Regions from separate parts of the Streptomyces sp. GL_140 genome, predicted to be linked through region 3. Evidence: riboswitches for the same ligand, from Rfam matches in the RefSeq annotation. Region 3 holds a riboswitch; each other region holds the start of a gene.
What was found. Region 3 has a riboswitch for cobalamin ahead of AC3IYJ_RS33815 (ribonucleoside triphosphate reductase). Riboswitches for the same ligand answer to the same signal wherever they lie in the genome.

Region 1 (9,531 bases), 1.7 Mb from region 3:
GGACACCCTCGGCAACGTGCACAAGTCCTTCAAGGACATCAGCTGGAAGCCGGGCGTCTGGTTCGCCAGCGCGATCGTCGTCGGCGGCTGGGGCTACTTCCTGTGGGTCGGCGTCAAGGACCCGCTGGGCGGCATCAACCAGCTCTTCCCGCTGTTCGGGATCGCGAACCAGCTGCTCGCGGCGGTCGCCCTGGCCGTCTGCACCACGCTGCTGGTCAAGTCGGGCCGCCTCAAGTGGGCCTGGGTGACGGGTGTCCCGCTGGCGTGGGACGTGGCCGTCACCCTCACCGCCAGCTACCAGAAGATCTTCTCGGACAACCCGAAGATCGGCTTCTTCGCGCAGCGGGACCTCTACCAGGACGGCATCGACGCCGGCAAGATCCTCAAGCCCGCGAAGAACCTGGACGAGATGCACACCGTGGTCACCAACGCCACGGTCGACGGGGTCCTCTCGGTCCTCTTCGCACTGCTGATCGTCATCGTCCTGCTCGACGCGGCCCGGACCTGCTTCAACGCCGTCCGCAAGCCGGAGTCCGTCACCCTGGCCGAGACCCCGTGGACCGAGTCCCGGATCATCGCCCCGGCCGGGCTGATCCCCACCGCCGAGGAGCGCGCGGAGCTCGCCGCCGCCGGACTCGACTCGGGCGGGGGCCGCGTAAAGGAATCCGCGTGACGGGCCTGCGCCAGGTCCTGGACCGGGCCCGCTTCTACGTACGGGAGTTCTCCGGCGAGGCGGCGTACGACCACTACGTCGCCCACGCCCGCACCCACGACCCGGACGCGCAGGTGATGACCCGCCGGGCCTTCGAGCGGGCCCGCATGGACGCCCGCGAGGCCGACCCGCGCGAGGGGTTCCGCTGCTGCTGAGCACGGACCGCGCACACCGGGGCCGCCCCTCCTCCCGCCCCACCGGCGGGAGGCAGGGCGGCCCTTTCGCGCACCCTGTCGCACACTCGGTGCCATGGACATCGTCATCAGGGCGGCAACGGCCGCCGAATACGAAGAGCTGGGCGAGCTCACCGCACAGGCGTACCTCGGCGACGAGCTGCTGGACTTCGCCGAGGACGACCCCTACCTGGACCGGCTGCGCGACGTCGCCGGCCGGGCGGCCGACGCCGAAGTGATCGTCGCGGAGTACGAGGGCACGCTGCTCGGCAATGTGACCTTCGCCCCTCCCGGCAGCCCGCTCGCCCAGATCGCCGGCCCCCACGAGGCGGAGTTCCGGATGCTGGCCGTCTCGCCCGAAGCCCGCGGCCGGGGCGCCGGCGAGGCCCTGGTGCGCGCCTGCATGGCCCGCGCCCGGGAGCTGGAGGGCGTGACCCACCTGACGCTGTCGACCACCGAGAAGATGCTGGGAGCGCACCGGATCTACCACCGGCTGGGCTTCGTACGGACCCCGGAACGGGACTGGTACCCGGTCCCGGGCCTGCCCCTGCTCACCTACCGCGTCGAGCTGTAACAGCGCGCCACCGCCGACGGGCGACACAACATGTGGGGGCTACCGCGAGGGGCGGCCCCCACATGTATGCTCGTCCTCGCTGTCGTCGCAGGGGAATCCGGTGAGAATCCGGAACTGTCCCGCAACGGTATGAAATGCCCGGACCCGTTCGGTGCATCCACAAGTCCGAGGACCTGTCGACAGTGCGCCCGGATCGTCCGACCCGGGTGCCGATTCGTCCGGGCCTCGCGGTTGGGCCGGTGGACGTCACGTGGCGTATGCGTGCCCTGCCAGGTCCGCACTTCCCCGCGTGCGCCCCCTCGCGCCCCGCACCAACGGTGTTCCCGGAGCCGAGCGAGGGAGAGCTCCCCCCGTGACCATCGCGCCTTCCGCACCGCGCGCCGAGTCCGACCCGTCCGCCTATGAGGGTCCGGGGGCCGCGCTGTTGCGCACGCTCACCGAGCTGACCGCCGATCTGCCCGACACCGACCCCGGCCGGGTCGCCGCCGCCGCGCTGCGCGGCCGCAGCGCGGCCGCCGACGAGGCGGAGCTGCGTACGCTCGCCACCGAGGCGGCCGCCGGGCTGATCTCCGAGGACCCGGCGTACTCCCGGCTCGCCGCCCGGCTGCTGACGCTGGCCGTCCGCGACGAGGCCGCCGGCCAGGGCTCCCTCTCGTTCTCCGGCTCCGTCGAGGTGGGTCACCGCGAAGGCCTGATCGCCGACCGCACCGCAGACTTCGTACGTCTCCACGCGAACCGGCTCGACGCGCTGGTCGAGCACTCGCTCGCCGAGGGCGCCGACGACCGCTTCGGCTTCTTCGGCCTGCGCACGCTGCACAGCCGCTACCTGCTGCGCCACCCGATCACCCGCCAGGTCATCGAGACCCCGCAGTACTTCATGCTGCGCGTGGCCTGCGGACTCGCCGAGAACGAGAGCGTTCAGGCCGTCGAGGAAGTCGCCTCCCTCTACCGGCTGATGAGCCGCCTGGACTACCTGCCGTCCTCCCCCACGCTCTTCAACTCCGGCACCCGGCACCCGCAGATGTCCTCCTGCTACCTGCTGGACTCCCCGCTGGACGAGCTCGACTCGATCTACGACCGCTACCACCAGGTCGCCCGCCTCTCCAAGCACGCCGGCGGCATCGGCCTGTCCTACTCGCGCATCCGGGCCCGCGGCTCCCTGATCCGCGGCACCAACGGCCACTCCAACGGCATCGTGCCGTTCCTCAAGACGCTGGACGCCTCCGTCGCCGCCGTCAACCAGGGCGGCCGCCGCAAGGGCGCCGCGGCCGTCTACCTGGAGACCTGGCACGCGGACATCGAGGAGTTCCTGGAGCTCCGCGACAACACCGGCGAGGACCAGCGCCGCACCCACAACCTGAACCTGGCGCACTGGGTGCCGGACGAGTTCATGCGCCGCGTGAACTCCGACGCCGACTGGTCGCTGTTCTCCCCGGCCGACGTCCCCGAGCTCGTCGACCTGTGGGGCGACGAGTTCGACGCCGCCTACCGCAAGGCCGAGGCCGGCGGCCTGGCCCGCAAGACCATCCCCGCCCGCGACCTGTACGGCCGGATGATGCGCACCCTCGCGCAGACCGGCCAGGGCTGGATGACCTTCAAGGACGCCTCCAACCGCACCGCGAACCAGACCGCGGAGCCGGGCACCGTCGTCCACTCCTCGAACCTGTGCACCGAGATCATCGAGGTCACCAACGACGGCGAGACGGCCGTCTGCAACCTCGGCTCGGTCAACCTCGGCGCCTTCGTGCTCGCCGAGGCCGGCGACATCGACTGGGAGCGGCTGGACGAGACCGTCCGCACCGCCGTGACCTTCCTCGACCGCGTCGTGGACATCAACTTCTACCCGACCGAGCAGGCCGGCCGCTCCAACGCCCGCTGGCGCCCGGTGGGCCTGGGCGCGATGGGCCTGCAGGACGTCTTCTTCCAGCTGAAGCTGCCCTTCGACTCCCCCGAGGCGAAGGCCCTGTCCACCAAGCTCTCCGAGCGCATCATGCTCGCCGCGTACGAGGCCTCGTGCGACCTGGCCGAGCGCAGCGGCCCGCTCCCCGCCTGGGAGCAGACCCGTACCGCCCGCGGCGTCCTGCACCCCGACCACTACGAGGTCGAGCTGAACTGGCCGGAGCGCTGGGACGCGCTGCGCGCCCGGGTCGCGAAGTCCGGGATGCGCAACTCCCTCCTCCTGGCCATCGCCCCGACGGCGACCATCGCGTCGATCGCCGGCGTGTACGAGTGCATCGAGCCGCAGGTCTCCAACCTCTTCAAGCGCGAGACGCTGAGCGGGGAGTTCCTCCAGGTCAACGGCTACCTGGTGCAGGAGCTCAAGCGGCTCGGCGTCTGGGACGCCCAGACCCGCGAGGCGCTGCGCGAATCCAGCGGCTCCGTCCAGGGCTTCGGCTGGATCCCTGCCGAGGTCCGCGAGCTGTACCGCACGGCGTGGGAGATCCCGCAGCGCGGCCTGATCGACATGGCGGCGGCCCGTACGCCGTTCCTCGACCAGTCGCAGTCGCTGAACCTGTTCCTGGAGACGCCGACCATCGGCAAGCTCAGCTCCATGTACGCGTACGCCTGGAAGCAGGGCCTGAAGACCACGTACTACCTGCGCTCGCGCCCGGCGACGAAGATCGCCCGCGCCGCGCAGGCCACCACCCCGGTGGCGCTGCCCGAGCCCATGAACGCCGACGCCGCGGCCCTGGCCGCCGCCGAGGCAGCCGCCGCGGAAGCGCTCGCCTGCTCCCTTGAAAACCCCGAGTCCTGCGAGGCCTGCCAGTAATGAGCTCCACAGACAAGAAGAACCTCCTGGACCCGGGCTTCGAGCTCACGCTCCGCCCCATGCGCTACCCGGACTTCTACGAGCGCTACCGGGACGCGATCAAGAACACCTGGACCGTGGAGGAGGTCGACCTCCACTCGGACGTGGCCGACCTCGCCAAGCTCACCCCCGGTGAGCAGCACATGATCGGCCGCCTGGTCGCGTTCTTCGCGACGGGCGACTCGATCGTCTCGAACAACCTCGTCCTGACCCTGTACAAGCACATCAACTCCCCGGAGGCGCGCCTGTACCTGTCGCGCCAGCTCTTCGAGGAGGCCGTGCACGTCCAGTTCTACCTGACGCTGCTCGACACCTACCTGCCGGACCCGGACGACCGCGCGGCCGCCTTCGACGCGGTCGAGGAGATCCCCTCGATCCGCGAGAAGGCCCAGTTCTGCTTCAAGTGGATCAACGAGGTCGAGAAGCTGGAGCGCCTGGAGACCAAGGCCGACCGCCGCCGCTTCCTGCTGAACCTGATCTGCTTCGCGGCGTGCATCGAAGGCCTGTTCTTCTACGGGGCGTTCGCGTACGTCTACTGGTTCCGCTCGCGCGGCCTGCTGCACGGCCTGGCCACGGGGACGAACTGGGTCTTCCGGGACGAAACCATGCATATGAACTTCGCGTTCGAGGTCGTGGACACGGTCCGCAAGGAGGAGCCCGAGCTCTTCGACGACGAACTCCAGCAGCAGGTCGTCGACATGCTCAAGGAAGCCGTCGAGGCGGAGCTCCAGTTCGGCCGCGACCTGTGCGGTGACGGCCTGCCGGGCATGAACACCGAGTCGATGCGCGAGTACCTGGAGTGCGTCGCGGACCAGCGCCTGGTCCGCCTCGGCTTCGCGCCGATCTACGGCTCGCAGAACCCGTTCTCCTTCATGGAGCTCCAGGGCGTCCAGGAGCTGACCAACTTCTTCGAGCGCCGCCCGTCGGCCTACCAGGTCGCGGTGGAAGGCACCGTCGACCTGGACGAGGACTTCTGAGTCCGGGTCCGCACCGCAGGAACCTCTGATCGGCCGGCAGCAGCCTCGCGCAGCTGCCGGTCGATCCTGCGTTCCAGGACCACGCCGTACAGGGACGGCGCGAGCACCAGGACGGCGAGGGCGAGGACGAAGAGAAGGCTCAGGAATGTGGTCATGAGTCCACTCTCGCCAGTCGGGCGAAAACCGGACAGTGGCAGGACTGTCATGGAAGTACGAATTACTGCCACACTGGGGTCATGCTGAAGAACGTGGCCGTGGCCCTCGTCGACGGAGTGGCGCCCTTCGAGTTCGGGATCTTCTGCGAGGTCTTCGGGCTCGACCGCAGCGAGCAGGGCCTGCCGGTGTACGACTTCGCCGTGTGCGCGGCCGAGGAAGGGCCGCTGACCATGGCCGACGTCGGCTTCGCCATCGCGCCCTCGCACGGCCTGGAGCGGCTGGAGGAGGCGGACCTGATCTGTGTGCCCGCCGACCGGCAGGCGCCCGTACGGGAGTATCCCCAGCCCCTCCTCGACGCCCTGTGCAGGGCCGTGGACCGGGGGGCCCGGGTCCTGAGCGTGTGCAGCGGCGCCTTCGTGCTGGGCGGGGCCGGGCTGCTGGACGGGCGGCGCTGCACCACCCACTGGATGCACGCCCCGGCGCTGGCCCGCCGCTTCCCGAAGGCCCGGGTGGACCCGGACGTGCTCTACGTCGACGAGGGCTCGGTGATCACTTCCGCCGGGACGGCCTCGGGCATCGACGCGTGCCTGCACGTGCTCCGCCAGGAGCACGGAGCGGAGGTGGCCAACACCATCGCCCGCAGGATGGTGGTGCCGCCGCACCGGGACGGCGGGCAGGCCCAGTACATCCAGCGCCCGCTCCCGCGCACGTCCTGCGACACGGTCGGCGAGGTGATCGGCTGGATGGCCCGCCACCTGGACGAGGAGATCACCGTCGAGCAGCTCGCAGAGCGCGCGCACATGTCGCCGCGCACCTTCGCCCGCCGCTTCCTGCAGGAGACGGGGACCACCCCGTACCAGTGGGTCCTGCGCCAGCGGGTGCTGCTGGCGCAGGAGCTGCTGGAGTCCACGGACGACACGGTCGACGCGATCGCGGGCCGCTGCGGCTTCGGCAACGCGCCCGCGCTGCGCCACCACTTCCTACGGGCCCTGGGGACCACTCCGAACGCCTTCCGGCGGACCTTCCGCGGGCCGCGGGCGGCCTAGGCGTCCTCAGTCGTCCTTAGACGTTCGGAACCGTCTCGTAGCGCGGGGTGCCCTCTTCCATCTGCTTCAGGGCGTCCTTGCGGTCCCGCTTCGAGAGCCGGTCGATGTACAGGTACCCGTACAGGTGGTCGGTCTCGTGCTGCAGGCAGCGCGCGAAGTAGCCGGTGCCGCGCACCTTGATCGGGTTGCCCTGGGCGTCCTGGCCGGTGACCTCGGCGTAGTCCGTGCGGGCCAGCGAGGCGTAGGCGGTCGGGACCGACAGGCAGCCCTCGTTCGAGTCGTCCAGGACCCGCGCGGCGGCCGGCAGCTCGACGAGCTTCGGGTTGACCACGACGCCCGTGTGGCGGTTGCCGTCGTCGTCCGGGCAGTCGTAGACGAAGACCTTGGCGTCCACGCCGATCTGGTTCGCGGCCAGGCCCACGCCCTCGGCAGCCTTCTGGCTGGCGAACATGTCGTCGATCAGCTGCGCCAGCTCGTCGCCGAACTCGGTGACGTCCTTGCACTCGCGGTGCAGGACCGGGTTGCCGACCACCGTGATCGGGCGGGCCGTGCCGCGCTCGCGGTGGGCCAGCTCGCGCGCCTCACAGTCCTCGGTGTCCACGACGTACCCGTCGTTCACTACCTCGACCTCGACAACGTCGTTCTCCTGCTGCGCCATGTCCGCCGTACGCCTTCCGTAAGTCCACCGAGTGCCGGTACAGCCTACGGCCACCCGTCAGCAGACTTCTTCGAGATCCCGCCACTCCCGGGTGTCCGGGCTGTCCGCGACCCATCCGTCGAGCAGTCCGCGCACCAGGCCGGGGGGCGCCGCGATGCCGCACTCGCGCTCGGGGACCCACAGGGAACCGGAGCCGGTCGTGCGGTGCCCCAGCGGGCCGGGGTGTCCCGGTTCGCTGTGGTCGTGCGGGTCCAGGTGCTCCCCGTCGCCCTCGCCGCTCGGCATCGCGCTCTCCGAGCAGGTCCGGCACAGCAGCCGCACCGACGAGGACCAGTCCTCGGCGGCGAAGCCGGCATCGGAGGCCAGCTGCTCCAGGGCGTTGCGGTCGGCCTCGGTGGCCGCCTCCAGCAGCACCACCCAGGTGGGCACGGGCGAGGGAGCCCAGAGTTCGATCTCGTCGAAGACGGGGTAGGAGGGCCCGGCCGCGGTGACGCGCTCGCCGTGCGGGACCCCGTCGTGCAGGACGACCTCGCCCCAGCGCCGCCCCGAGGAGGGCAGCGGGATCGACAGGACCTCCATGCGGGCGGGATCCAGCCTGCGGCCCCAGACCACCTCGGCCTCGCCCTCGGGAGAGAGCCGTACGGCCGCGCTGCCGAGCTCCATGCCGACCGGTTCGCCGTTGGCGTGGCCCGCGCCGCCGCCCGCGCCGTGCGGGTCCCCGGGCACCTTCAGCCCGTACGCCTGCCACGCGCGGCGGGCCAGCGGCCAGTCCTGGAGCGCGGTGGCGGCGATGCCCACGTTCCACCAGTCCGGGGCGCCGGTCTCCCGGTCCAGCAGCGCCACGGCACGCAGCCCGGCCGTCCGCGCCTGCTCCCAGTCGTGGCGGAACTTGTGGAGCAGCGCCAGGTTGAACCAGGACTCCGAAAGCCAGGGCTCCAGGTCCGCGGCTCTGGTCAGGAGCGCGCCCGCGTCCTCGTACCGCCCGTCGCCGATCAGCGTGAACGCGCGGTCGGTGGCCTGCCGCCACGAGGCGGAGGGCCTATGCCGTACCTTCCCGAAGATCCTCACGATTCCCGCCTGCCGGTCCGACGATGCAACGGTGCCTTGCGGACTCTCACACACCACTCTTGCTGGGGACACCCTTAATGGCATCCAACCATGCCCACTCGGACGGCCGCTCATTACCCATGGGTTACCCAGGCGGGACGGGTACGACTCTGGCACGTCCGCCCCGGGCGAGCACCCTGGCCAGGCATTCGACCACCTCTGGCTGATAGTCGTGCCCAGTGCCCAGCCGCAGCCGCTCCAGGGCCGCCAGTGAGCCGCCCGGGTGACGGGCCCCGCCGACCAGATCGTCGTACGCGTTGACCGCGCGGACGATCCGGGCGGCCACGGGCTGCTCCCGGTACGGGTCCGCCTGCCGCTCCACGACGACGGCGACCTCGGTGGGCACCCCGGTCTGGCGGGCCACCTCCCCGCCCAGCCCGGCGATCCTGCGGGCTTCGGCGGCGGGCAGCTCGGCGGTGGCCCCGTCCGGGACCGGGTCGACGAGGGAGAGCTGCCCGATGTCGTGCATCAGGGCGGCGTACTCCAGGACCGTGAGCTCCCGCTCCGAGAGGCCCAGCTCCCGGCCCACGGCGCAGCTGAGCGCGGCGACCCGGCGGGCGTGGCCGGGCCGGGTGTAGCCGGCGATCTCGGTGGCGCGGGCGAGGGAGGTGATGGTCTGGCGGTAGGTGGTGCGGATCGCGGTGATCCGGTGGAAGGACATCTGCGTCAGCAGCAGCGGCACGCTGAAGACGGGTACCGCCCACAGGCCCGCCACGGCGACACCGAGGGTCATGACCACCCCGGTGGCGCAGATCGCCGAGCCGATGCCGAGCTGCGCGCGCAGCTCGTCGCGGAGCAGGGGGCCGTAGGGCCAGCCGGTGCGGGCCCCGGAGAGGACGGCCGCGAGCACGGCGTCGCACAGGGCCGTGAGGCCGAGCAGGAAGAGCAGGAAGAGCACCAGGTACGGGCCCTGCCCGACCCGGTCCTCCAGTCGGCCGGAGTTGTAGAGCGGCTGGAAGCAGACGGCGGCGAAGGTGACGGTGAGGACCCTGCGGGCCAGGTGGTCCAGGGCGGGGCCGGTGCCCCGGGCGATGTGCGGGACGATCCCGACGAGCGCGGCGGCGACGACCACGGCGACGATCTGCAGGACCCCGTGGTGGGTGGTCTGGCCGGCGTTCTGCCCGAGCAGGGCGTACGCGAGGGCCCCGGCGGAGCCGAGCGGCGCGGGCTGCCTGCGGGCGGCTCCGCCGCGGTCGCGGCAGGCGAGCTCGCCGATGGCGATGAGGGTGCCGAAGGCGAGGGCGATGCCCGGTTCGACGACGCCGTTCCACAGGGTGTGCGCGAGTGCGGCCGCGGTCAGCAGCCCGGCGGCGCCCCGC
Region 2 (9,531 bases), 1.4 Mb from region 3:
CGGTGGGCAGCGGCCCCCACGGCCTCGCCGTGTACCCGCAGCCCGGCCGCTACTCGCTCGGCCACACCGGCATCTTCCGGTAGGAAGCCCGTACGCGGCGAGCACAGGTGCCCCGGGAGCCCGTACGCACGGCTCCCGGGGCACCCTCATGGGCGCGGTGCGCCCCCGGGCATCCGGCTTCCCGTCACCAGGCGACGGGAAGCCGCTCCGGGAGGCGTTTGATGAAGCCGGTGCGCCACACCAGGTTCTCCGCCGGCACCGCGAGCCGCAGTCCGGGCAACCGTTCCACCAGCACCTCCAGCGCGATCTCGGCGTGCGTCCGGGCGAGGGCGGTCGCCGGGCAGAAGTGCCGGCCGGCGCCGAAGGCCAGGTGGGGGCCGGGGCTTTCGCGCTCCAGGTCCAGTTCGTCCGGGTGCTCGAAGGCCGCCGGGTCGAAGTTGGCCCCCTCCAGCAGGACGAGTACGAGCTCACCCTCCTTGATCAGTACGTCGCCGACCCGGACGTCCGCCATGGCGATGCGCGGCAGGCCGTCACCGACGGACAGGTTCCACCGCAGCAGCTCCTCCACGGCACCGCCCATGCGCTCCGGATGCTCGCGCAGGTACCCGATGAGCTCGGGCCTCTGCAGCAGCGCGAGGACCGCCAGGTTCAGGAACGCGGAGGTGGAGACCGCGCCGGCGCCGAAGAGGGAGACGGCTACGGTGGCGAACATGTCGTCGGTCAGGTGCGCCGACTCCGGATCGGCCTCCTTGAGCCCGGCGAAGGTGCCCAGCAGCCCCGTACGCTCCCCGGCGGGCAGCGCGAGCTGGACCCGGAGCCGCTCGGCGAAGTAGCCGACGTCCTTGTACCAGTTGAGCGCCGAGTCGACGAACGGCTCGCGCGCGGTCATGAACGCCACGTCCAGCCCCGACATCAGCCGCCGCCAGTCCTCGAACGGCACCCCCAGCACCATGCAGTGCAGGGCCGCCGAGAACGGATCCGCGAACCCGGCCCGCAGGTCGGCGGGACCCCCCTCGGCCACGATCCCGTCGATGAGCTCCCCGGCCGTGGCGCGCAGCCGGTCCCGCAGGCCCTTCTGGCGCGGACTGAGCGCCTTCATGACCGCGTCGCGCAGTCCGGCGCTTTGGATGTTGCCCATGTTGTTGACGACCTCGGGCGGGATCGTCAGCGCGTACTGGCGCGGTACGCCGGCGTTCGCCGTGTCCCGGAGGCTGAAGCGCTCGTCCTCCAGCACCTGCCTGGCCAGCGCGTAGCTGCTCACCAGCCAGGCCGGATCCCCGGTGAGGGTACGGACCTTCGCGACCGGAGCCTTCTCGCGCAGCCAGGCGCACTCCTCGGGCAGCACGTCACCGCGCCGCGAGAGCGGGAAGTCGAGGAGGGGCTCGCTGGTCTGCCCGGCGCCCTCAAGCTGCTCGACGGTCATCGACGGTCCCTTCGGCTGGTGAGGTGTCCGGGGTCGTGCGGTTCGGGTCGGTCGGATCTGGTTCAGGTATTTCAGGTGTTTGAGTTGTTTGAGGTGTTTGGGAGGTTTCGAGGGTTTCAGGCCTTACGACGGCATAAGCCTGATTCCTGGTCGCGCGCAGTCCCCCGCCGCGCGCGAAGAGGACATCCGTCAGCGGCATCTTGACGTGGTAGGCCGCCACCGACGACGGCACGTCGAGAATGCTGGGGGTGTCGATGAAGAAGGGCAGTTCGGCCGCCATGTAATCGAAGCAGACCTGCAACTGCGAGTCCGTGATCGATTCACCCTCCGGCAACTTCGAACCGACAAAATGCAAGGCCATTTCCTCGCAGCTCTTGCGGAACTCGTCGTCGGTCTCCAGGAAATGCAGAACTCGCCGGTGGAGGAGCTGGTAGACGGGATTCGGCAGGAACTCGGAAAGCGCCCGGACCCGGATCTCGGTACGGGGGTTCCCCGATTCCTCGACGCCCCTGAGGATCCTGCGCCGGACCGCCTTGATTTCCTTCGCCGCCCGCTTCCCGGCGTGCTCCTCGGTGTACCCGAAGGCGGCGAACATGCGGTCCACGTGGAGGTCGGCGTAGACGAAGTCCACCTGGGCGAAGCGGGTCGTGGCCCATCGGGCAAGGCTGGTGATGCGCTCGGAACTGAAGTAGCTGTTTCCAGGACTCACTCCGATGAGCACATGGTCGCCGTCTTCCCAGATATGGCGGCAGGTGCGGGTGAAGGGCAGAACTTCGAATGATGCGTCGACATGGATCGTCATCTGTGTGATCGCCCTTGTTGCCACTAGTCCCTGGGAGCCCTGCGCTCCTGGTGTGGCGGCAATGTCGGTACGTTATGCCGTGGTCCCGGAGCGTGACAAGTGGAAGTGGGAATTGTTGACCGTAATGATAAACTTCCGCCTTACGGAAGGGTAATTGAATTCATATCTGCCGTCCGACCGGGACCCGGGGCCCGAGGGGTGTCCGGGTGCGGCTACCCTGAGCCGGTCAACAAGCACCAAGAAGGGGTGGACCCAGTGGCGGACATCGAGAGCGCACGGGCGACGTTCGGCAAGTTCGACGCGGACGGCGACGGCTTCGTCACGGCCGACGAGTACAGCGCTGCCATGAAGGCGATGGGTGACGCGTACGTCACCGGCGCGGTCGCGGACGCCGTGATCGCCGCCAAGGACACCAACGGCGACGGCCTGCTGAGCTTCGACGAGTTCTGGGCCTCCCTGAACAAGTAAGCCCCGCGGGCAGCCCCCGCGCCGCCCCCGCCCGCCCCCCTGCCGGGGCGGGGCGGGAGGCGGATCAGGCCGTGCCCTTTTCTGTTTCCTTTTCCTTTTCCTTTGCCCCTGCCGCCGGCCCCGCCTCTTCCATGTCCTGGACCTCGGCGAGCGCTTCCTCCAGCCAGGCCAGCCAGAAGCTCTCCAGGGCGATCCCGCCGTGCAGGACGAGCCGGCGCAGCCGGTCCTCGACGGCGTCCCGGCCCGCGGGGAAGTCCTTCGCCTCGATGGCCTCGTACTCCGCCAACTGGCCCCGGTGCAGCTCCAGATGCCGCCGCAGCTCGACCCCGAGCCTCTGCGGCCCGACCACACCCGCCGCGCGGATCCGCAGCAGCAGGGGGTCGCGCATCGGCTTCGGGTCCTGGCTGTCCCCGACCCACCGCGCCAGCTCCGCGCTTCCGGCGGGCAGCACTTCGTACTCCTTCTTCTGCCCCCGTACGGGCACCTCGCTGGGCAGCGCCCGGATCAGCCCGGCGTCCTCCAGCCGGCCGAGCTCCCGGTAGATCTGCTGGTGCGTCGCGGACCAGAAGTACCCGATCGACTTGTCGAACCGCCTCGTCAGCTCCAGCCCGGACGAGGGCTTCTCGAGCAGGGCGGTGAGGATGGCGTGCGGGAGCGACATGCGGCCATCCTAGGTTCGGGGCAGGCGGCCACTTCGCTCCCGAACCCGTCCGGGGTGGCCCTCAAGGTCTTCACGAACCGCGAACCTACCTACCGCCAGGCTGCCAGCGCCTCCGGATTACGGGGCCCGGGGGCGTCCGCCGCCAGCAGGCCGTGCGCGCGCAGGACGGCCGTCACCGCCGGGGACCAGGCCGTGCGCAGGCCCGCCGCGGCGAGGAGTTCCGGGTCCGACAGGAGGGTTCCCGCCGGGCCCACGCGGATGCCGGACGGGGTCAGGACCGCCGCGTCGTCGGCCCAGCGGACCGCCAGGTCCACGTCGTGGGTGGCCATCACCACCGTGGTGCCGGAGGTCTGGAGTCCCGACAGGACGGCCAGGAGCCGCTCCTGGCCGTCCGGGTCGAGCCCGGCCGTCGGCTCGTCCAGGATCAGCACGCGCGGAGCCATCGCCACCGCACCCGCGATCGCCGCGCGCTTGCGCTGGCCGTAGGACAGGAGGTGGGTGGGGCGGTCGCGCAGCGCGGTGATGTCCAGCGCGGTGAGCGCCGAGTCCACCCGGGCGCGGACCTCGGCGGCCGGCAGGCCCAGGTTCATCGGGCCGAAGGACACGTCCTGTTCGACGGAGGCCGCGAAGAGCTGGTCGTCGGGGTCCTGCACCACCAGCTGGACGGAGGTCCGCAGCCGGGTCAGGCCGGCGCGGTCGTACGCGACCTGCGTGCCGTCGAGCCACAGCGTGCCCGAACCGGGCCGCAGGCCGCCGCTCAGCAGCCGCATCAGCGTGGTCTTGCCGCTGCCGTTGCGGCCCAGCAGGGCCAGCGCCCGGCCCGCCGGGATGGAGAAGTCGACGCCGGTCAGCACGGCCGGGCCGTCCTCGTAGGCGTAGCCCGCTCCGGCCAGCTCGATCAGGGGGGTCGGGGTCTCCAACGGGTTCACGGGTACAGCCCCTTCAGTACGAGGGTCAGGGTGATCAGCGCCGCCAGCAGCGCGGTCGTGGCCGCCAGGAACCGCCACGACAGGGCCGCCTCCGGTACGAGGACCCGCAGCGAGCCGTCGTAGCCGCGTCCGGCCAGCCCCGCCTGGAGCTTGGCCGCGCGGTCGAAGGCCCGTACGAAGGAGGTCGCGGCGAGCCCGGCCAGGGAACGCCATGCCGCCGCCCGGCCGGTGTGCCCCAGGCGGGCCGCCTGGGCCCGGTGGACCTGGGCCACGGAGTCCAGGAGCAGGAACGTGATCCGGTACATGACCAGGGCCACGTCCACCACGGCCGCCGGCACCCCGGCCCGGACCAGCCGGGGGAGCACGTCGGAGACCGGGGTGGTGAAGGCGAACAGCAGCAGCCCGAGCGAGGCCGCCGAGGTGCGCAGGAGCAGCTCGGCGGCGTGCCGCGGGCCGTCCGGGGCCATGGCGACCAGGCCCTGGGGGCCGCCCACGGCGAAGAGCAGCGGCAGCGCTCCGGTGAAGCAGAAGCCGAGCGGGATCCGGAAGGCCCGCCACAGCTGCCGCCCGGTCACGCCCGCCGGGCCGAGCAGCACGGCGAGCGTGGCGGCGGCCACCAGCGGGCCGCCCGGCCAGGGCGGCAGGCAGACGGCGGTGACCGTCAGCCCGATCCCGAGCAGGGCCTTCTCCAGGGGGTGCCGGCCGCGCCAGCGACTGCCGTGCGCGGCCACGTCGATCGGCAGCACCGCCTACGACTCCCGGGCGGCGGCGGCCGTACCGGCTCCGGCGGCGGCCTGGGCGAGGCCCTGGCGGCGGCCCTTGCGGACGCCGAAGTAGTACGCGAGCACGCCCGCGCCCAGCGCCGCCTGCAAGGCGAACAGCGCCGACTCCACTTCCCCGGAGGGGGGCTCGTACAGCGGGGAGAACCACGGTTCGTAGTCCGGCTTGAGCTCGGTGATAGCCGCCTCCGCCTGCGCGTCGGCGCCCGCGAACGGCTCCTCCTTGCCCTCGCCGAGGCCGAGCGCGATCGGGAGGACGGCGAGTGCGGCCACCAGGAGCAGCAGCAGGGTGTTGATCTTCGCGTTCCTGCTCATCCGGCCGCCGCCTCCTGCTTCCCGGTACGGCCGGAGGTCAGCTGGGCGACACCCAGCCGGACCAGGTCCGACTTGCTCGACGCCATCAGAAGCCGCATCACGAGGACGGTCAGCAGCCCCTCGCTCACGGCCAGCGGCACCTGGGTGACCGCGAAGATCCCGCCGAACTTCACGAGCGCGCCGAGGAAACCGGAAGCCGGGTCCGGGAAGGCCAGGGCGAGCTGCACGCTGGTGACGCAGTAGGTGACCAGGTCCGCGAAGAAGGCGCCGAAGAAGACGGTCACCATCAGCGGGAGGCCCGCGCCGCGCAGCAGCCGGTAGACGGCGTAGCCCGCCCACGGGCCGGCGATGGCCATCGAGAAGACGTTGGCGCCGAGGGTGGTGAGGCCGCCGTGGGCCAGTAGCAGGGCCTGGAAGAGCAGGGTGATGGTCCCGAGCACCGCCATGATCGGCGGCCGGAACAGGATCGCCCCGAGCCCGGTCCCGGTGGGGTGCGAGCAACTGCCCGTGACCGAGGGGATCTTCAGGGCGGACAGGACGAAGGTGAACGCCCCGGCCGCGCCGAGCAGCAGGGTGCTTTCCGGGTTGGCCTTCACCTCGCGGGTCAGCGAGCGGACGCCGTGGACGACGAAGGGAGCGGACGCGGCGCCCCAGGCGGCCGCGTGCAAAGGGGGTAGAAACCCCTCGGCTATATGCATGAGTGGGGAGACCTCTCCAGCACCTCGTGGATGGACAACGCGCCCCGGCCGGTCTCCTGGCTCACGGGTTGACGTCCGCTCTCCGCCTTCCCGGGCAGCACGGAACCTCCCGCGCAGCCCAGTGGCTTTCCCGCAGGAGTGGAGCCGGACTTCCCGATCACAGTGGCGAGGGCCGCACCGGTTTCTCACCGGTTTCCCGAACACCAAGGCCCATTGACCCTAGTCGGCGGCACGGGCGGCAACAAACCGGAACCCGTACGGGCGCGGTCCGGTGGCGACCGTGCCCGGCGGCGCGGAGGGTGGGGGAGTGGACTACTCCGACCTCACCGCCGTGTACGTGAACTGCACGCTCAAGCGGTCACCCGAGCCCAGCAACACCGAGGGTCTGATCGCCAGGAGCCGCGCCGCGATGGAGGCGGCCGGAGCGCGGACCTCGCTCATCCGGGCCGTCGACCACGACATCGCCACGGGCGTCTGGCCGGACATGACGGAGCACGGCTGGGAGGAGGACCAGTGGCCGGTGCTCTACAGCCAGATCATGGACGCCGACATCCTCGTGCTGTGCGGCCCGATCTGGCTCGGCGACAACAGCTCGGTGATGAAGCAGGTCATCGAGCGGCTCTACGCCTGCTCCTCGATCCTGAACGAACAGGGCCAGTACGCGTACTACGGGCGCGTCGGCGGTGCTCTGATCACCGGCAACGAGGACGGCGTCAAGCACTGCGCCATGAACATCCTCTACAGCCTCCAGCACCTCGGCTACGCGATCCCGCCGCAGGCCGACGCCGGATGGATCGGGGAGGCCGGGCCCGGTCCCTCGTACCTGGACCCCGGCTCCGGCGGCCCCGAGAACGACTTCACCAACCGGAACACGGCCTTCATGAGCTGGAACCTCATGCACCTGGCGGCCCTGCTCAAGCGGAACGGCGGGATCCCCGCCCACGGCAACCAGCGCTCGCAGTGGGACGCCGGCTGCCGCTTCGACTTCCCCAACCCGGAGCACCGCTGACCCCGAGCCGCCGCGCGACGCCCAGGACCACGAGGGCCGCGAGGCGCCCCTTGGCGGCCCGCAGGGGGCACGGCACCGGCCGGCGCCGGACCAGGAGCAGCAGGGTCCCCCACCCCCGGTGCCTCACCTGGGCAGCAGGGCGTCCAGTTCGGCGTCGAGGTCGTAGTGGCGGTGCTCCTCGCCGCGCGGGACCATCGTGGTCATCCGCCGGCACAGCTCGCGCACGTCCTTCGAGCGGGCGGACACCACGCAGCCCTGGGCGCCGTTGCTGAAGGCGAGGTAGACCCGCGGTTCGGTGCCCCGCCAGCGCGGCCACACCTGGATGTCGCCCTCCCCGGTGGCGCAGATCTGACCGTCGAGGAGCAGCTCGCGCGAGAACACCCAGTGCGCGAGGTGCAGTCCGGCGCCCTCGAAGTCGAGGGAGATCTCGTAGGGCCGGTCGGTGCGGTACACGAAGACGCCCCGCATCGGAACGGGAGCGGAGGCGGCCTCCAGCTGGAGCGGGAGGACCCGGTGTTCTGTGCCGGTCATGGGGGGGCCGCCTCTCTCTCAGGGGTGGGGAAAACACACCCACTCGGGCAAGTTAGTCCACCCCAGGGCCCCCTCCGCGGGGCAAAGGTCCCATCCGAGAGGGTCCCTCGGCCTCTTTTCTCCCGAACGTGACAAGAACACGACGAGCCCGCCCCCGGGAAGGGGTCGGGCTCATCGTGTTCTCGTCACGTTCGGCAGTCGCTGGGTCCTACGGCAGGGGGTTGTAGATGAAGGACTCGTGCGAGTTGGACTGGCCGATCGCGGTGAAGCCCGAACCGTTGGACTGGGCACCGTTGTTCTGGTTGGACGCACCGAAGCCGGAGGCGACCTGCTGAGCGGTGGAGGAGTTGCCGAGGTTGCTGCCGCCTACGCCGCTGCCGAGGATGCCGGCGAGGGCCGCGTTCGACGCGGTCCCGGCCGCACCGGCCCCGTTGTCGGCCTGGGCGACGCCGGAGAGCAGCGCGAAGGCGAAGGGGAGCGATGCGACAGCCGCCATCACGCGGATGCTGCGGGTGGTTGCCATGATTGAAGTCCTCCAGTTAAGCAAAAAGGCTGTGGTCCAAGGCGGTTGGCCGACCGCCGGGGGTGTGGACGCGACGTCGTGCCCCCACCCTGGCGCAAGTGATCATCAAGAAACCAGCCCAGACCGCCTTGTTCCCCCGCAAGCGTGAGCAACTCACTCCCAAACCTCATATCCCACCCAATTTCGAACGCAGTTACATGCGTAACCCGCCCAATAGCCGTGAGGGGGACGGAAGTGCGGAACGAGAACGGCCCGGGGCCCCGATGCAGCGCATCGGGGCCCCGGGCCGTTCGGGTCGGACTGAGTGCGTCAGCACTCGATGACGTTGACCGCCAGGCCGCCTCGGGCGGTTTCCTTGTACTTGACCTTCATGTCGGCGCCCGTCTCCTTCATGGTCTTGATGACCTTGTCGAGGGAGACCTTGTGGGTGCCGTCGCCGCGCATGGCCATCTTGGCCGCCGTGACGGCCTTGACCGCCGCCATGCCGTTGCGTTCGATGCAGGGGATCTGGACGAGGCCGCCGACCGGGTCGCAGGTCAGGCCGAGGTTGTGCTCCATGCCGATCTCGGCCGCGTTCTCGACCTGCTCCGGGGTGCCGCCCAGGACCTCGGCGAGGGCTCCGGCCGCCATCGAGCAGGCCGAGCCGACCTCGCCCTGGCAGCCGACCTCGGCGCCGGAGATCGAGGCGTTCTCCTTGAAGAGCATGCCGATCGCGCCCGCGGCGAGGAGGAAGCGGACCACGCCGTCCTCGTCCGCGCCGGGCACGAAGTTCATGTAGTAGTGCAGGACCGCCGGGATGATGCCCGCGGCGCCGTTGGTGGGGGCGGTGACGACCCGGCCGCCCGCCGCGTTCTCCTCGTTGACGGCCATCGCGTACAGCGTCGCCCACTCCATGGCGTGCGCCTGCGGGTCGCCCTCGGCTCGCAGCTGGCGGGCGGTGCCCGCGGCGCGCCGCTTGACCCGCAGACCGCCCGGCAGGATGCCCTCACGGGACATGCCGCGCGAGACGCAGGACTGCATGACGCGCCAGATTTCGAGGAGACCCTCGCGGATCTCGTCCTCGGTGCGCCAGGCCTTCTCGTTCTCCAGCATCATCGAGGAGATCGACAGGCCGGTCTCGTTCGCGAGGCGGAGCATCTCGTCGCCGCTGCGGAAGGGGTACTTCAGCGGGGTGTCGTCGAGCTTGATCCGGTCCTCGCCGACCGCGTCCTCGTCCACGACGAAGCCGCCGCCCACCGAGTAGTACGTCTTCTCCAGGAGTGGCGTGCCCGCCGCGTCGTACGCGAAGAGGGTCATGCCGTTCGCGTGGTACGGCAGCGACCTGCGCCGGTGCAGGATCAGCTGGTTCGGCTCGTCGAAGGCGATCTCGTGGACATCGCCTATTTCGGTGCCC
Region 3 (9,531 bases):
TGGCCGCGCTGATCATCGTCGCCATCATCGACAACGTCATCGGCACGTACCCGCTGCTCTACGGCATCTACGCGCTGGCCGTGTTCCTGCCGGGTCTGGGTGTCGGTGTCCGCCGCCTGCACGACACGGGCAAGTCGGGCTGGTGGATGCTCATCGCCCTGGTCCCGCTGATCGGTGGCATCTGGCTGATCGTCCTCATGGCGACCGAGGGTCAGCCGACCCCGAACCAGTACGGCCCGAGCCCCAAGGCCGTCCACGCCTGAGCAGGTCCGTGACCAGTAGTACCGAAGCGCCGTCCCTGGCTGGAAACAGCCGGTGGCGGCGCTTTCGCCGGTCCGGGGGCCCGGGGGCCGTCCCGCGGCGCCCCTCCCGCGCTCCTGTCACCGAACGTGACACGTGTCTCCTTCCGCCTTGAGCAGGGGGCTGTCCAGACCGGCCCGATCACGAGATATCTTGATGTCGAGCAATGTTGCAGACGAGAGACGCAGACTGTGGAGCGGAGCATCCGGTGACTGACTCGACCATCATCTACACGCACACTGACGAGGCCCCGGCCCTCGCGACGTATTCGTTCCTGCCTGTGATCCAGGCATACGCGTCGACGGCCGGTGTGAATGTCGAGACCCGTGACATCTCCCTGGCAGGTCGGATCATCGCCAGCTTCCCCGAGTACCTGGAAGAGGGCCAGCGCATCGCGGACGCCCTCGCCGAGCTCGGCGAACTGGCGAAGACCCCGGGCGCCAACATCATCAAGCTGCCCAACGTCTCGGCCTCGATCCCGCAGCTCAAGGCCGCGGTCGCCGAGCTCCAGGGCCAGGGCTACGCGCTCCCGGACTACCCGGACGACCCGAAGAGCGACGAGGAGCGCGAGAACCGCGCCCGCTACGACAAGATCAAGGGCAGCGCCGTCAACCCGGTCCTGCGCGAGGGCAACTCCGACCGCCGCGCCCCCGCCTCGGTCAAGAACTACGCCAAGGCGCACCCGCACCGCATGGGCGCCTGGACCTCCGAGTCGAAGACGAACGTCGCCACCATGGGCGCCGACGACTTCCGCTCCACCGAGAAGTCCGCCGTGATCGCCGAGGCCGGCACGCTCCGCATCGAGCACGTCGCCGCCGACGGCGCCGTCACCGTGCTGCGCGACTCCGTACCGGTACTCGCCGGTGAGGTCGTGGACGCGTCCGTCCTGCACGTCGACGAGCTGCGCACCTTCCTCAACAACCAGATCGAGCGCGCCAAGGCCGAGGGCGTCCTGTTCTCCGTGCACCTCAAGGCCACGATGATGAAGGTCTCCGACCCGATCATCTTCGGCCACGTGGTCCGCGCCTTCTTCCCGAAGACCTTCGCCCGCTACGGCGAGACCCTGGCCGCCGCCGGCCTCTCCCCGAACGACGGTCTCGGCACCATCCTGAACGGCCTGGGTGCGCTGCCCGACGCCGACGCGATCAAGGCCTCCTTCGAGGCCGAGATCGCCGAGGGCCCGGCCCTCGCGATGGTCGACTCCGACAAGGGCATCACCAACCTGCACGTGCCGTCCGACGTCATCGTCGACGCCTCGATGCCGGCCATGATCCGCACCTCCGGCCACATGTGGGGCCCGGACGGCGCCGAGGCCGACACGCTCGCCGTCCTCCCGGACAGCAGCTACGCCGGTGTCTACCAGGTCGTCATCGACGACTGCCGCGCGCACGGCGCGTACGACCCGTCCACGATGGGCTCGGTGCCGAACGTCGGCCTCATGGCCCAGAAGGCCGAGGAGTACGGCAGCCACGACAAGACCTTCGAGCTGGCCGCCGCGGGCACCGTCCGCGTCGTCGACGCCTCGGGTGCCACGGTCCTGGAGCAGGAGGTCGCCGCCGGTGACATCTTCCGCGCCTGCCAGACCAAGGACGCGCCGATCCAGGACTGGGTCAAGCTCGCCGTCACCCGCGCCCGCGCCACCGGCGTCCCGGCCGTCTTCTGGCTCGACGAGGGCCGCGCGCACGACGCGCAGCTGATCGCCAAGGTCAAGACGTACCTCGCCGAGCACGACACCGAGGGTCTGACCATCAAGATCCTGTCCCCGGTCGAGGCCACGGCCTACTCCCTGGAGCGGATCCGCCGCGGCGAGGACACCATCTCGGTGACCGGCAACGTGCTGCGCGACTACCTGACCGACCTCTTCCCGATCCTGGAGCTGGGCACCAGCGCCAAGATGCTGTCGGTCGTCCCGCTGATGAACGGCGGCGGCCTCTTCGAGACGGGCGCCGGCGGCTCCGCCCCGAAGCACGTGCAGCAGCTCGTCAAGGAGAACTACCTCCGCTGGGACTCGCTCGGCGAGTTCCTCGCGCTGGCCGTCTCCTTCGAGCACCTGGCCACCACCACCGGCAACGCCCGCGCCCAGGTCCTCGCGGACACCCTGGACCGTGCGACCGGCACCTTCCTCAACGAGGACAAGTCGCCGAGCCGCAAGCTGGGCGGCATCGACAACCGCGGCAGCCACTTCTACCTGGCGCTGTACTGGGCCCAGGAGCTGTCGCGCCAGACCGACGACCCGAAGCTGGCCGCCGCGTTCGACCCGCTCGCCAAGACCCTGGCCGAGTCGGAGGAGAAGATCGTCGCCGAGCTCATCGCGGTGCAGGGCTCCCCGGCCGACATCGGCGGCTACTACCAGCCCGACGCCGCCAAGGCCTCTGCGATCATGCGGCCGTCCGCGACGCTGAACCAGGCGCTCGCGATCCTCGGCTAGTCCCACTGCCGCGTCACGCGGCACCAGTCGAGGAACACCGCTCCAGCGGGTCCGCCCCGGCCGGCAGTCGCCGACCGGGGCGGAGTCGCGTCCGGGGCCGGCCCGGGGCGGGGCCAAGGGGCCGAGGGGCGGAAACCCGGTTGTGGCAGCGGCCCGGCACGGGCTAGTAAGGCCCAATGATCCAAGGCGAACTGGTCGGACTGCGCGCCCGGCACACCGACGACGTGGCCGTGCTCCACGCCGAGCTCTACGAGGACGTGGCCACGCGCTCGCGCGCCGACACGCGGCCCTGGCGGCCGGTGGGGGCGGTGAGCGGGCACTCCCCGTACGAGCCCCGCGAGCCCTCCGACGAGGTCGCCGTCTTCTCCGTCGTGGAGCGGGCCACAGGCGAACTGGCGGGCGAGGCCCTGCTCTGGTCCATCGACCCGCACAACCGCACCGCCCACCTCGGCATCTCGCTGCGCCCCGGCTGTCGCGGCCGGGGCCTGGGCGAGGACGTGGTGCGACTGCTGTGCCGCTACGGGTTCTCCGTGCGCGGGCTGCACCGGCTCCAGGTGGACACCCTGGCCGAGAACATCCCGGTGATCCGGGCTGCGACCGCGAACGGATTCGCCCTGGAGGGGACCCTGCGCGGGGCGGCCTGGGTGTGCGGGGAGTTCCTGGACGAGGTGGTGATGGGGCTGCTGGCCGAGGACTGGCGGGCCGGGCAGGGCGCGGAGCCCGGGCGGTAGGCCGCAGGCTCCGGGCGAGCCGCGGGCCGCGGGTTTCAGGCGGGCCGCAGACGTCGGGCGGGCCCAGGTCTCAGAGGCGGTGCACGCACTCGTGCGGGAAGCCCAGCGGATGGCGTCCGGCCGCCAGGATCCGCAGGCCCGGGGCCGCGCGCAGGAGGTCGTGCAGCCAGGCCAGCGTCTCGGACGCCAGGTGGTCGGAGCCGTCGAGGACGAGCAGCATGTCGCGCTCCGCCAGCCACGACGCCGCGTTCGCCGTGCCGCAAGGCAGGAACGGCATGCCCGGTACGCAACCCAGCGCGGCCGTCAGGTCGCGGACCCCGAAGCGGTGGTCCACGACGACCAGAGCCACCCCGTCGTAGAAGTTGGACGCGAGCCGTTCCCCGATCTCCCGCACCAGCAGGCCCCGGGGCTCCCGGAACCGTCCGGTGATGGTGACCACCCGGCCCCGCCGTACGGCGGTGAGCAGGCGGGAAAGCTCTGCGGATGTGGCCGGAACGGTGCCGGCGCCCGTAGAGTTGTTCATCGGCACGATGCCCCCCATGCATGCGTGACCATACGCGGCAAGAGGGTTGTTTCAGGCCGCATGGAGACGATTATGCGCCACATTCCCCGGAAGGCCAGGGGAATTCCCTATTCCGGTGAAAGGCCCGTGGCACCCGGTGATCGCAGCAGTTGTACAGGCGATGCGTCTTTGTACAGCGCGAGCTCATCGGGCCGCCGTCGGTGGGCAGTTGGCCGTGTGGTCGAATTTCCGTATTTCCCGTACTTCCCACACTTCCCGTGATGTACGCGCCAGGTGTCGGGCCCCTGGAGAATAGTTGTCCGGGGACCGGGAATCGGCTGTACTGCTGTGCGGCCCGATGTGCGGGCATATGCGGGGAGGACGTCACCATGGATGCGGACCAGCGACGGGCACGGCGCAGGCAGAGACCCGCGTCGCACCGGCGCCGTCCGGGCTTCAGGGGCCGCAGGCCCCTGCTGACCCTCTTCCTGTCCGCCTTCCTCCTCGTCGGCGTGTGCGCCGCCACCGGCATCGCCTGGGACCCGCTCACGGCCGCCGACCGGCTGGAGGGCTCCGGGGCGGCGAACCCGGTCGACATCCGGCCCGACGGCCCCGAGGGCGACGCCCCCTCCGGGGCCGCCGACCAGGGCGCACCCGCACCCGCGCAGTCCAGCCCCGCCGCCGGCGCGACGGACAAGCAAGACCCGACGGCCGGGGCGGGCACCGGAGCGCGCCCCGCCGGAGCTCTGCCCTTCGACCTGCCGCAACCGGCCGCACTGCGCTCGGGCTCCGCCGGCAAGAAGCTGGTCTTCGCCCACTACTTCACGCCGTACCCGCTCTCCCTCGACAACGCGAGCGCCGACGCCGACTACTACACCCGCAACTACCTGAACCCGGACGGAGAGGGCGGCAAGCACGAACGGTACGGCGGCCTGCTGCGCGACCGGCCGCTCCCGGTCCTGCCCAAGGACGGCAACTGGGAGCTCGCCAACCTCCAGCAGGAGGTGCGCACCGCGCGCGCCGCGGGCATCGACGGATTCACCCTCGACCTGCTCTCCCTCTCCGGGAAGAACTGGGAGCGCTGCGAGCTCCTGATGGAAGCGGCCCGTTCGGTGGACCCGGGCTTCAAGATCATGCTGATGCCGGACATGACCTCCCTGAAGGACGACGACCCCGGCGTGCTCGCGAACGCCCTCGCGGATCTGGGCAAGGCGCCCTCCGCGCACCGGCTCCCCGACGGACGCCTCGTGGTCTCGCCCTTCAAGGCGGAGGCGCGCAGCGCCGCCTGGTGGAGCCAGGTCATGGACCTCCTGAAGTCCCGGCACGGGATCCGCACCGCCCTGGTCCCGCTCTTCCTCGACTTCGACGGCAGCAACACCCAGTTCGCGCCCATCAGTTACGGGTTCTCCGAGTGGGGCAGCCGAAGCTACGTCGGCCAGCAGAGCTCCACGGGCGACGTCCGGCAGGCGCACGCCCTGGGCAAGGTCTGGATGCAGCCCGTGTCGGTCCAGGACGCCCGCCCCAACCAGGGGATCTACGACGAGGCGGGCAACACGGCAACCCTGCGCGCCACATGGACCCGCGCCATCGAGGACGGCGCCGACTGGGTCCAGCTCACCACCTGGAACGACTACAGCGAGGGCAGCCAGTTCGCCCCGTCCCTGCACAACGGATACGCCTACCTCGACCTGTGCTCGTACTACCTCACCAAGTTCAAGACGGACAGCTGGCCCGAGATCGTCCGCGACACCCTCTACCTGACCTCCCGCACCCAGTACGCCGCCGCCGGGCCGACCGGGGGCCAGTCTCTCGTGATGTCACTGCGCAAGGGCAGCGCCGCACCCCGGGACACGGTGGAGGTGCTGAGCTTCCTGTCGGAGCCCGCGAGCGTCCGTACGGCCGTCGGATCCGCCAAGGGCGCGTACGAGGCCCGGTCCGGGGTCCACTCCGAGCTGCTGGCGCTGAACCCGGGCACCAGCTCGGCGACGGTGGTGCGGGACGGGAAGGCCGGGGCGCGGGTGGAGCTGCTCTACCCCGTGGACCGCAAGGTGGACGTGCAGGACCTCCAGTACTACGCGGCCACCAGCGGCCGAAGCTAGGCCGGGCCGGAAGGCCCATGCCCCGGGACCTTCGTCACCCAATATGTAGTGGTTGTCGGTGCAGCCCACATCCATATGTAGTGTTGGCTCTGCCGGTTCGGCGGGATTCGGATGCTGCTCGCGCACATCCGCCCCGACCGAGTCACCAGGGAATCCGGTGTGAATCCGGGACTGCCCCGCAACGGTTGTGTCCACCCCGCGTGGACGAGTCCGACCCCTGCCGGCATGTGATCCGTACTTCCGTGCCAAGCCTCGTGGGAGGGCTGCCGTGACTGCTGTCGTCGATGCCGTAGAGACCGTGACCGAGTACCTGGACCGCCGGGACTGGCGGGTGAACGCCAACGCCAACCAGGGCTACTCGCTCGGCGGCCTCATCCTCAACACGGCGGGCAAGATCACCGCGAACTACTGGCTGGAGCAGGTCTACCCGGCGGACGTGGCCCGCGCCCACCGCGAGGGCGACTTCCACATCCACGACCTGGACATGCTCTCCGGCTACTGCGCCGGCTGGTCCCTGCGCACCCTGCTGACCGAGGGCTTCAACGGGGTCCCCGGCCAGATCGACTCCGCTCCGCCCCGGCACCTCTCCTCGGCCGTGGGCCAGATCGTGAACTTCCTGGGCACCCTGCAGAACGAATGGGCGGGCGCCCAGGCCTTCTCCTCCTTCGACACCTACCTCGCCCCCTACGTCCGCCTCGACGCGATGACGTACCCGCAGGTCAGGCAGTGCATCCAGGAGCTGGTCCACAACCTCAACGTGCCCTCGCGCTGGGGCACCCAGACCCCCTTCACCAACCTCACCTTCGACTGGACCTGCCCCGAGGACCTGCGCGAGCAGATCCCGGTCGTGGCGGGCGAGGAAACCGGCTTCACCTACGGCGAGCTCCAGGCCGAGATGGACCTGATCAACCGGGCGTACATCAAGGTGATGACCGAAGGGGACGCCACCGGCCGGGTGTTCACCTTCCCCATCCCGACCTACAACATCACCCGGGACTTCCCCTGGGAGAGCGAGAACGCCGAGCGGCTCTTCGCGATGACGGCCAAGTACGGGCTCCCGTACTTCCAGAACTTCATCAACTCCGAGCTCGAACCGAACATGGTCCGCTCCATGTGTTGCCGCCTCCAGCTCGACCTGAAGGAACTGCTCAAGCGCGGCAACGGCCTCTTCGGAAGCGCCGAGCAGACCGGTTCGCTCGGGGTCGTGACCCTCAACTGCGCCCGGCTCGGGCACACCTGCGCGGGCGACGAAGCGGGGCTGCTGGCCGAGGTGGACCGGCTGTGCGAACTCGCCAGGGACAGCCTCGAACTCAAGCGGACCACCGTCCAGAACCTGATCGACGGCGGCCTCTTCCCCTACACCAAGCGGTACTTGGGCACCCTGCGCAACCACTTCTCCACCATCGGGGTCAACGGGATCAACGAGATGATCCGCAACTTCAGCGCGGACGCCCACGACATCACCACGGACGAGGGCCACGCCCTCGCGGTCCGGCTGCTGGACCGGGTCCGGGCCCGGATGGTCGACTTCCAGGAGAGCACCGGCCACCTCTACAACCTGGAGGCCACCCCCGCCGAGGGCACCACGTACCGGTTCGCGAAGGAGGACCGGGCCCGCTTCCCCGGGATCCTCCAGGCCGGCACCGACGCCAACCCGTACTACACCAACTCCTCCCAGCTGCCCGTCGGATGGACCGACGACCCCTTCGAGGCGCTGGAGCGCCAGGACGAACTCCAGGGCAAGTACACGGGCGGCACCGTCCTGCACCTGTACACCCCGGAGCGGATTCCGACGGCCGAGGCCTGCCGCAAGCTGGTCCGGCGTTCGCTGGAGACCTTCCGGCTCCCGTACCTGACGGTCACCCCGACCTTCTCCATCTGCGCCGACCACGGCTACCTGGCGGGGGAGCAGCCCGAGTGCCCCGGCTGCGGCGCGGTGTGCGAGGTGTGGACCCGGGTCATGGGCTACCACCGCCCGGTGTCCTCCTTCAACATCGGCAAGAAGGGCGAGCACGCCGAACGCGTCCACTTCAAGGCGGCGGTGTGAGCGCCGCCGCGACGGCGGGCCCGGTGGCTTCCGCCGAGGTCGTCCGGATCGGCGGCTGGTCCCGCCTGTCCACCTGCGACTGGCCGGGCCGGCTCGTGACCACCGTCTTCTGCCAGGGCTGCCCCTGGCGCTGCGGCTACTGCCACAACCCCGCCCTGCTGCCCGCCCGCGCCCCGGCCGCCGTCTCCTGGGACGAGGTGCTCGGCCACCTCGCCCGCCGTACGGGGCTCCTCGACGGGATCGTCTTCTCCGGCGGGGAGCCGCTGCTCCAGCGCGGTCTCGCGCAGGCGGTACGGGAGGCACGCGCCCTGGGCCTCCAGGTCGGCCTGCACACCGGCGGAGCCTTCCCCCGGCGCCTCGCCCGGCTGCTGGACGAGGGCCTGCTGGACTGGGTCGGCTTCGACGTCAAGGCCCCGCCCGGCCGCTACGAGCGGGTCACCGGAATCGGCCACGCGGCCGCCTCGGCGGAGCGCAGCCTGCGGCTTCTCCTGGGCTCCGGCGTGCCCCACCAGCTCCGCACCACGGTGGACCCGGCCCACCTGGACCCGCCCGCGATGGCAGACCTGGACGACTGGCTTGCCGCGATGGGCGCGCGGGCCACGCTCCGCCAGGAGATGCGCCCGCCCGGGCGCTGACCGCCCGATCCGCCCGCGCGCCGCCGTGCGCCCTGGCGTCCGCGGACCGGCATGCGTCACGCTGGCGGCGGACGTGTCCGTCAAGACCGGGGGGTCATCGGAGATGGAGAGTCGGGCAAGGCCGTTCACACACGACATGGTCGTGGTCCACCGGATGTTCCGGCGGGAGTTCCACGAGGCGGCGGACCGGGTGCGCAGCGCGCCCGAGGGGGGCCGGGGGCAGGTCAAACGGGTCGCGGAGCGGCTGATGCTGCTGCTGGAGACCCTGCACCACCACCACGCGGGCGAGGACGTACTGCTGTGGCCGAAGCTGACCGAGCGGCTTCCCGGCCAGGGGGACCTGTGGCGCCGGATGGAGGGCCAGCACGAAGGCCTGGCGGAGCGCCTCGCGCTGGCCGCCGCGCTCCTGGACCGGTGGTCGGCCGTGGTGAACGAGCGGGACGGCGGCGAACTGGTCGCCGTGCTCGAAGAGGTGTCGCGGTCGGTCGACGCGCATTTCGACGAGGAGGAGCGCGAGGCGCTGCCGCTGGTCCCCGGGGTGGTCTCGCCCGAGGAATGGGCGATGGTCGGTGAGGCGGCCAGGACGGCGGTGCCCAAGAGCAAGCTGTTCACCGTCCTCGGGATGATCCTCAAGGACGCGGACGCACAGGAGCGGGAGATGATCATCGGCGAGATGCCGCTCCCGCCCCGCCTGATCTGGCGCGCGGTCGGCGAGCGGAACTTCCGCCGGAGGGAGCTGAGGCTCGGCCGGCCTTCCCGGCCACAGCACTAGCGATCCGCCCAAGGGGC

Region 1: linked by a shared signal. The riboswitch ahead of AC3IYJ_RS26080 (ribonucleoside-diphosphate reductase subunit alpha) and the one ahead of AC3IYJ_RS33815 (ribonucleoside triphosphate reductase) in region 3 are both predicted to bind cobalamin.
Region 2: linked by a shared signal. The riboswitch ahead of AC3IYJ_RS27170 (energy-coupling factor ABC transporter permease) and the one ahead of AC3IYJ_RS33815 (ribonucleoside triphosphate reductase) in region 3 are both predicted to bind cobalamin.

What each region holds. Positions count from the first base shown of each region.
Region 1 covers NZ_CM174404.1:5,589,685-5,599,215, reverse strand. Annotated here, with positions in the region: gene AC3IYJ_RS26095 (carbon starvation CstA family protein) at 1-673, shown strand, start outside; gene AC3IYJ_RS26090 (CstA-like transporter-associated (seleno)protein) at 670-867, shown strand; gene AC3IYJ_RS26085 (GNAT family N-acetyltransferase) at 962-1,459, shown strand; cobalamin riboswitch at 1,526-1,654, shown strand; gene AC3IYJ_RS26080 (ribonucleoside-diphosphate reductase subunit alpha) at 1,812-4,229, shown strand; gene AC3IYJ_RS26075 (ribonucleotide-diphosphate reductase subunit beta) at 4,229-5,245, shown strand; gene AC3IYJ_RS26070 (hypothetical protein) at 5,197-5,400, opposite strand; gene AC3IYJ_RS26065 (helix-turn-helix domain-containing protein) at 5,482-6,447, shown strand; gene def (peptide deformylase) at 6,464-7,105, opposite strand; gene AC3IYJ_RS26055 (tetratricopeptide repeat protein) at 7,163-8,173, opposite strand; gene AC3IYJ_RS26050 (HD-GYP domain-containing protein) at 8,298-9,531, opposite strand, start outside.
Region 2 covers NZ_CM174404.1:5,851,310-5,860,840, forward strand. Annotated here, with positions in the region: gene AC3IYJ_RS27130 (YncE family protein) at 1-83, shown strand, start outside; gene AC3IYJ_RS27135 (cytochrome P450) at 185-1,423, opposite strand; gene AC3IYJ_RS27140 (tRNA-dependent cyclodipeptide synthase) at 1,404-2,225, opposite strand; gene AC3IYJ_RS27145 (EF-hand domain-containing protein) at 2,481-2,693, shown strand; gene AC3IYJ_RS27150 (PadR family transcriptional regulator) at 2,758-3,354, opposite strand; gene AC3IYJ_RS27155 (energy-coupling factor ABC transporter ATP-binding protein) at 3,444-4,274, opposite strand; gene cbiQ (cobalt ECF transporter T component CbiQ) at 4,280-5,029, opposite strand; gene AC3IYJ_RS27165 (energy-coupling factor ABC transporter substrate-binding protein) at 5,033-5,377, opposite strand; gene AC3IYJ_RS27170 (energy-coupling factor ABC transporter permease) at 5,374-6,075, opposite strand; cobalamin riboswitch at 6,105-6,298, opposite strand; gene AC3IYJ_RS27175 (flavodoxin family protein) at 6,347-7,084, shown strand; gene AC3IYJ_RS27180 (SsgA family sporulation/cell division regulator) at 7,208-7,615, opposite strand; gene AC3IYJ_RS27185 (hypothetical protein) at 7,824-8,138, opposite strand; gene AC3IYJ_RS27190 (L-serine ammonia-lyase) at 8,448-9,531, opposite strand, start outside.
Region 3 covers NZ_CM174404.1:7,269,541-7,279,071, forward strand. Annotated here, with positions in the region: gene AC3IYJ_RS33790 (DUF805 domain-containing protein) at 1-263, shown strand, start outside; gene AC3IYJ_RS33795 (NADP-dependent isocitrate dehydrogenase) at 509-2,728, shown strand; gene AC3IYJ_RS33800 (GNAT family N-acetyltransferase) at 2,905-3,459, shown strand; gene AC3IYJ_RS33805 (hypothetical protein) at 3,530-4,000, opposite strand; gene AC3IYJ_RS33810 (glycoside hydrolase family 71 protein) at 4,351-6,060, shown strand; cobalamin riboswitch at 6,137-6,299, shown strand; gene AC3IYJ_RS33815 (ribonucleoside triphosphate reductase) at 6,278-8,107, shown strand; gene AC3IYJ_RS33820 (anaerobic ribonucleoside-triphosphate reductase activating protein) at 8,104-8,742, shown strand; gene AC3IYJ_RS33825 (hemerythrin domain-containing protein) at 8,879-9,514, shown strand.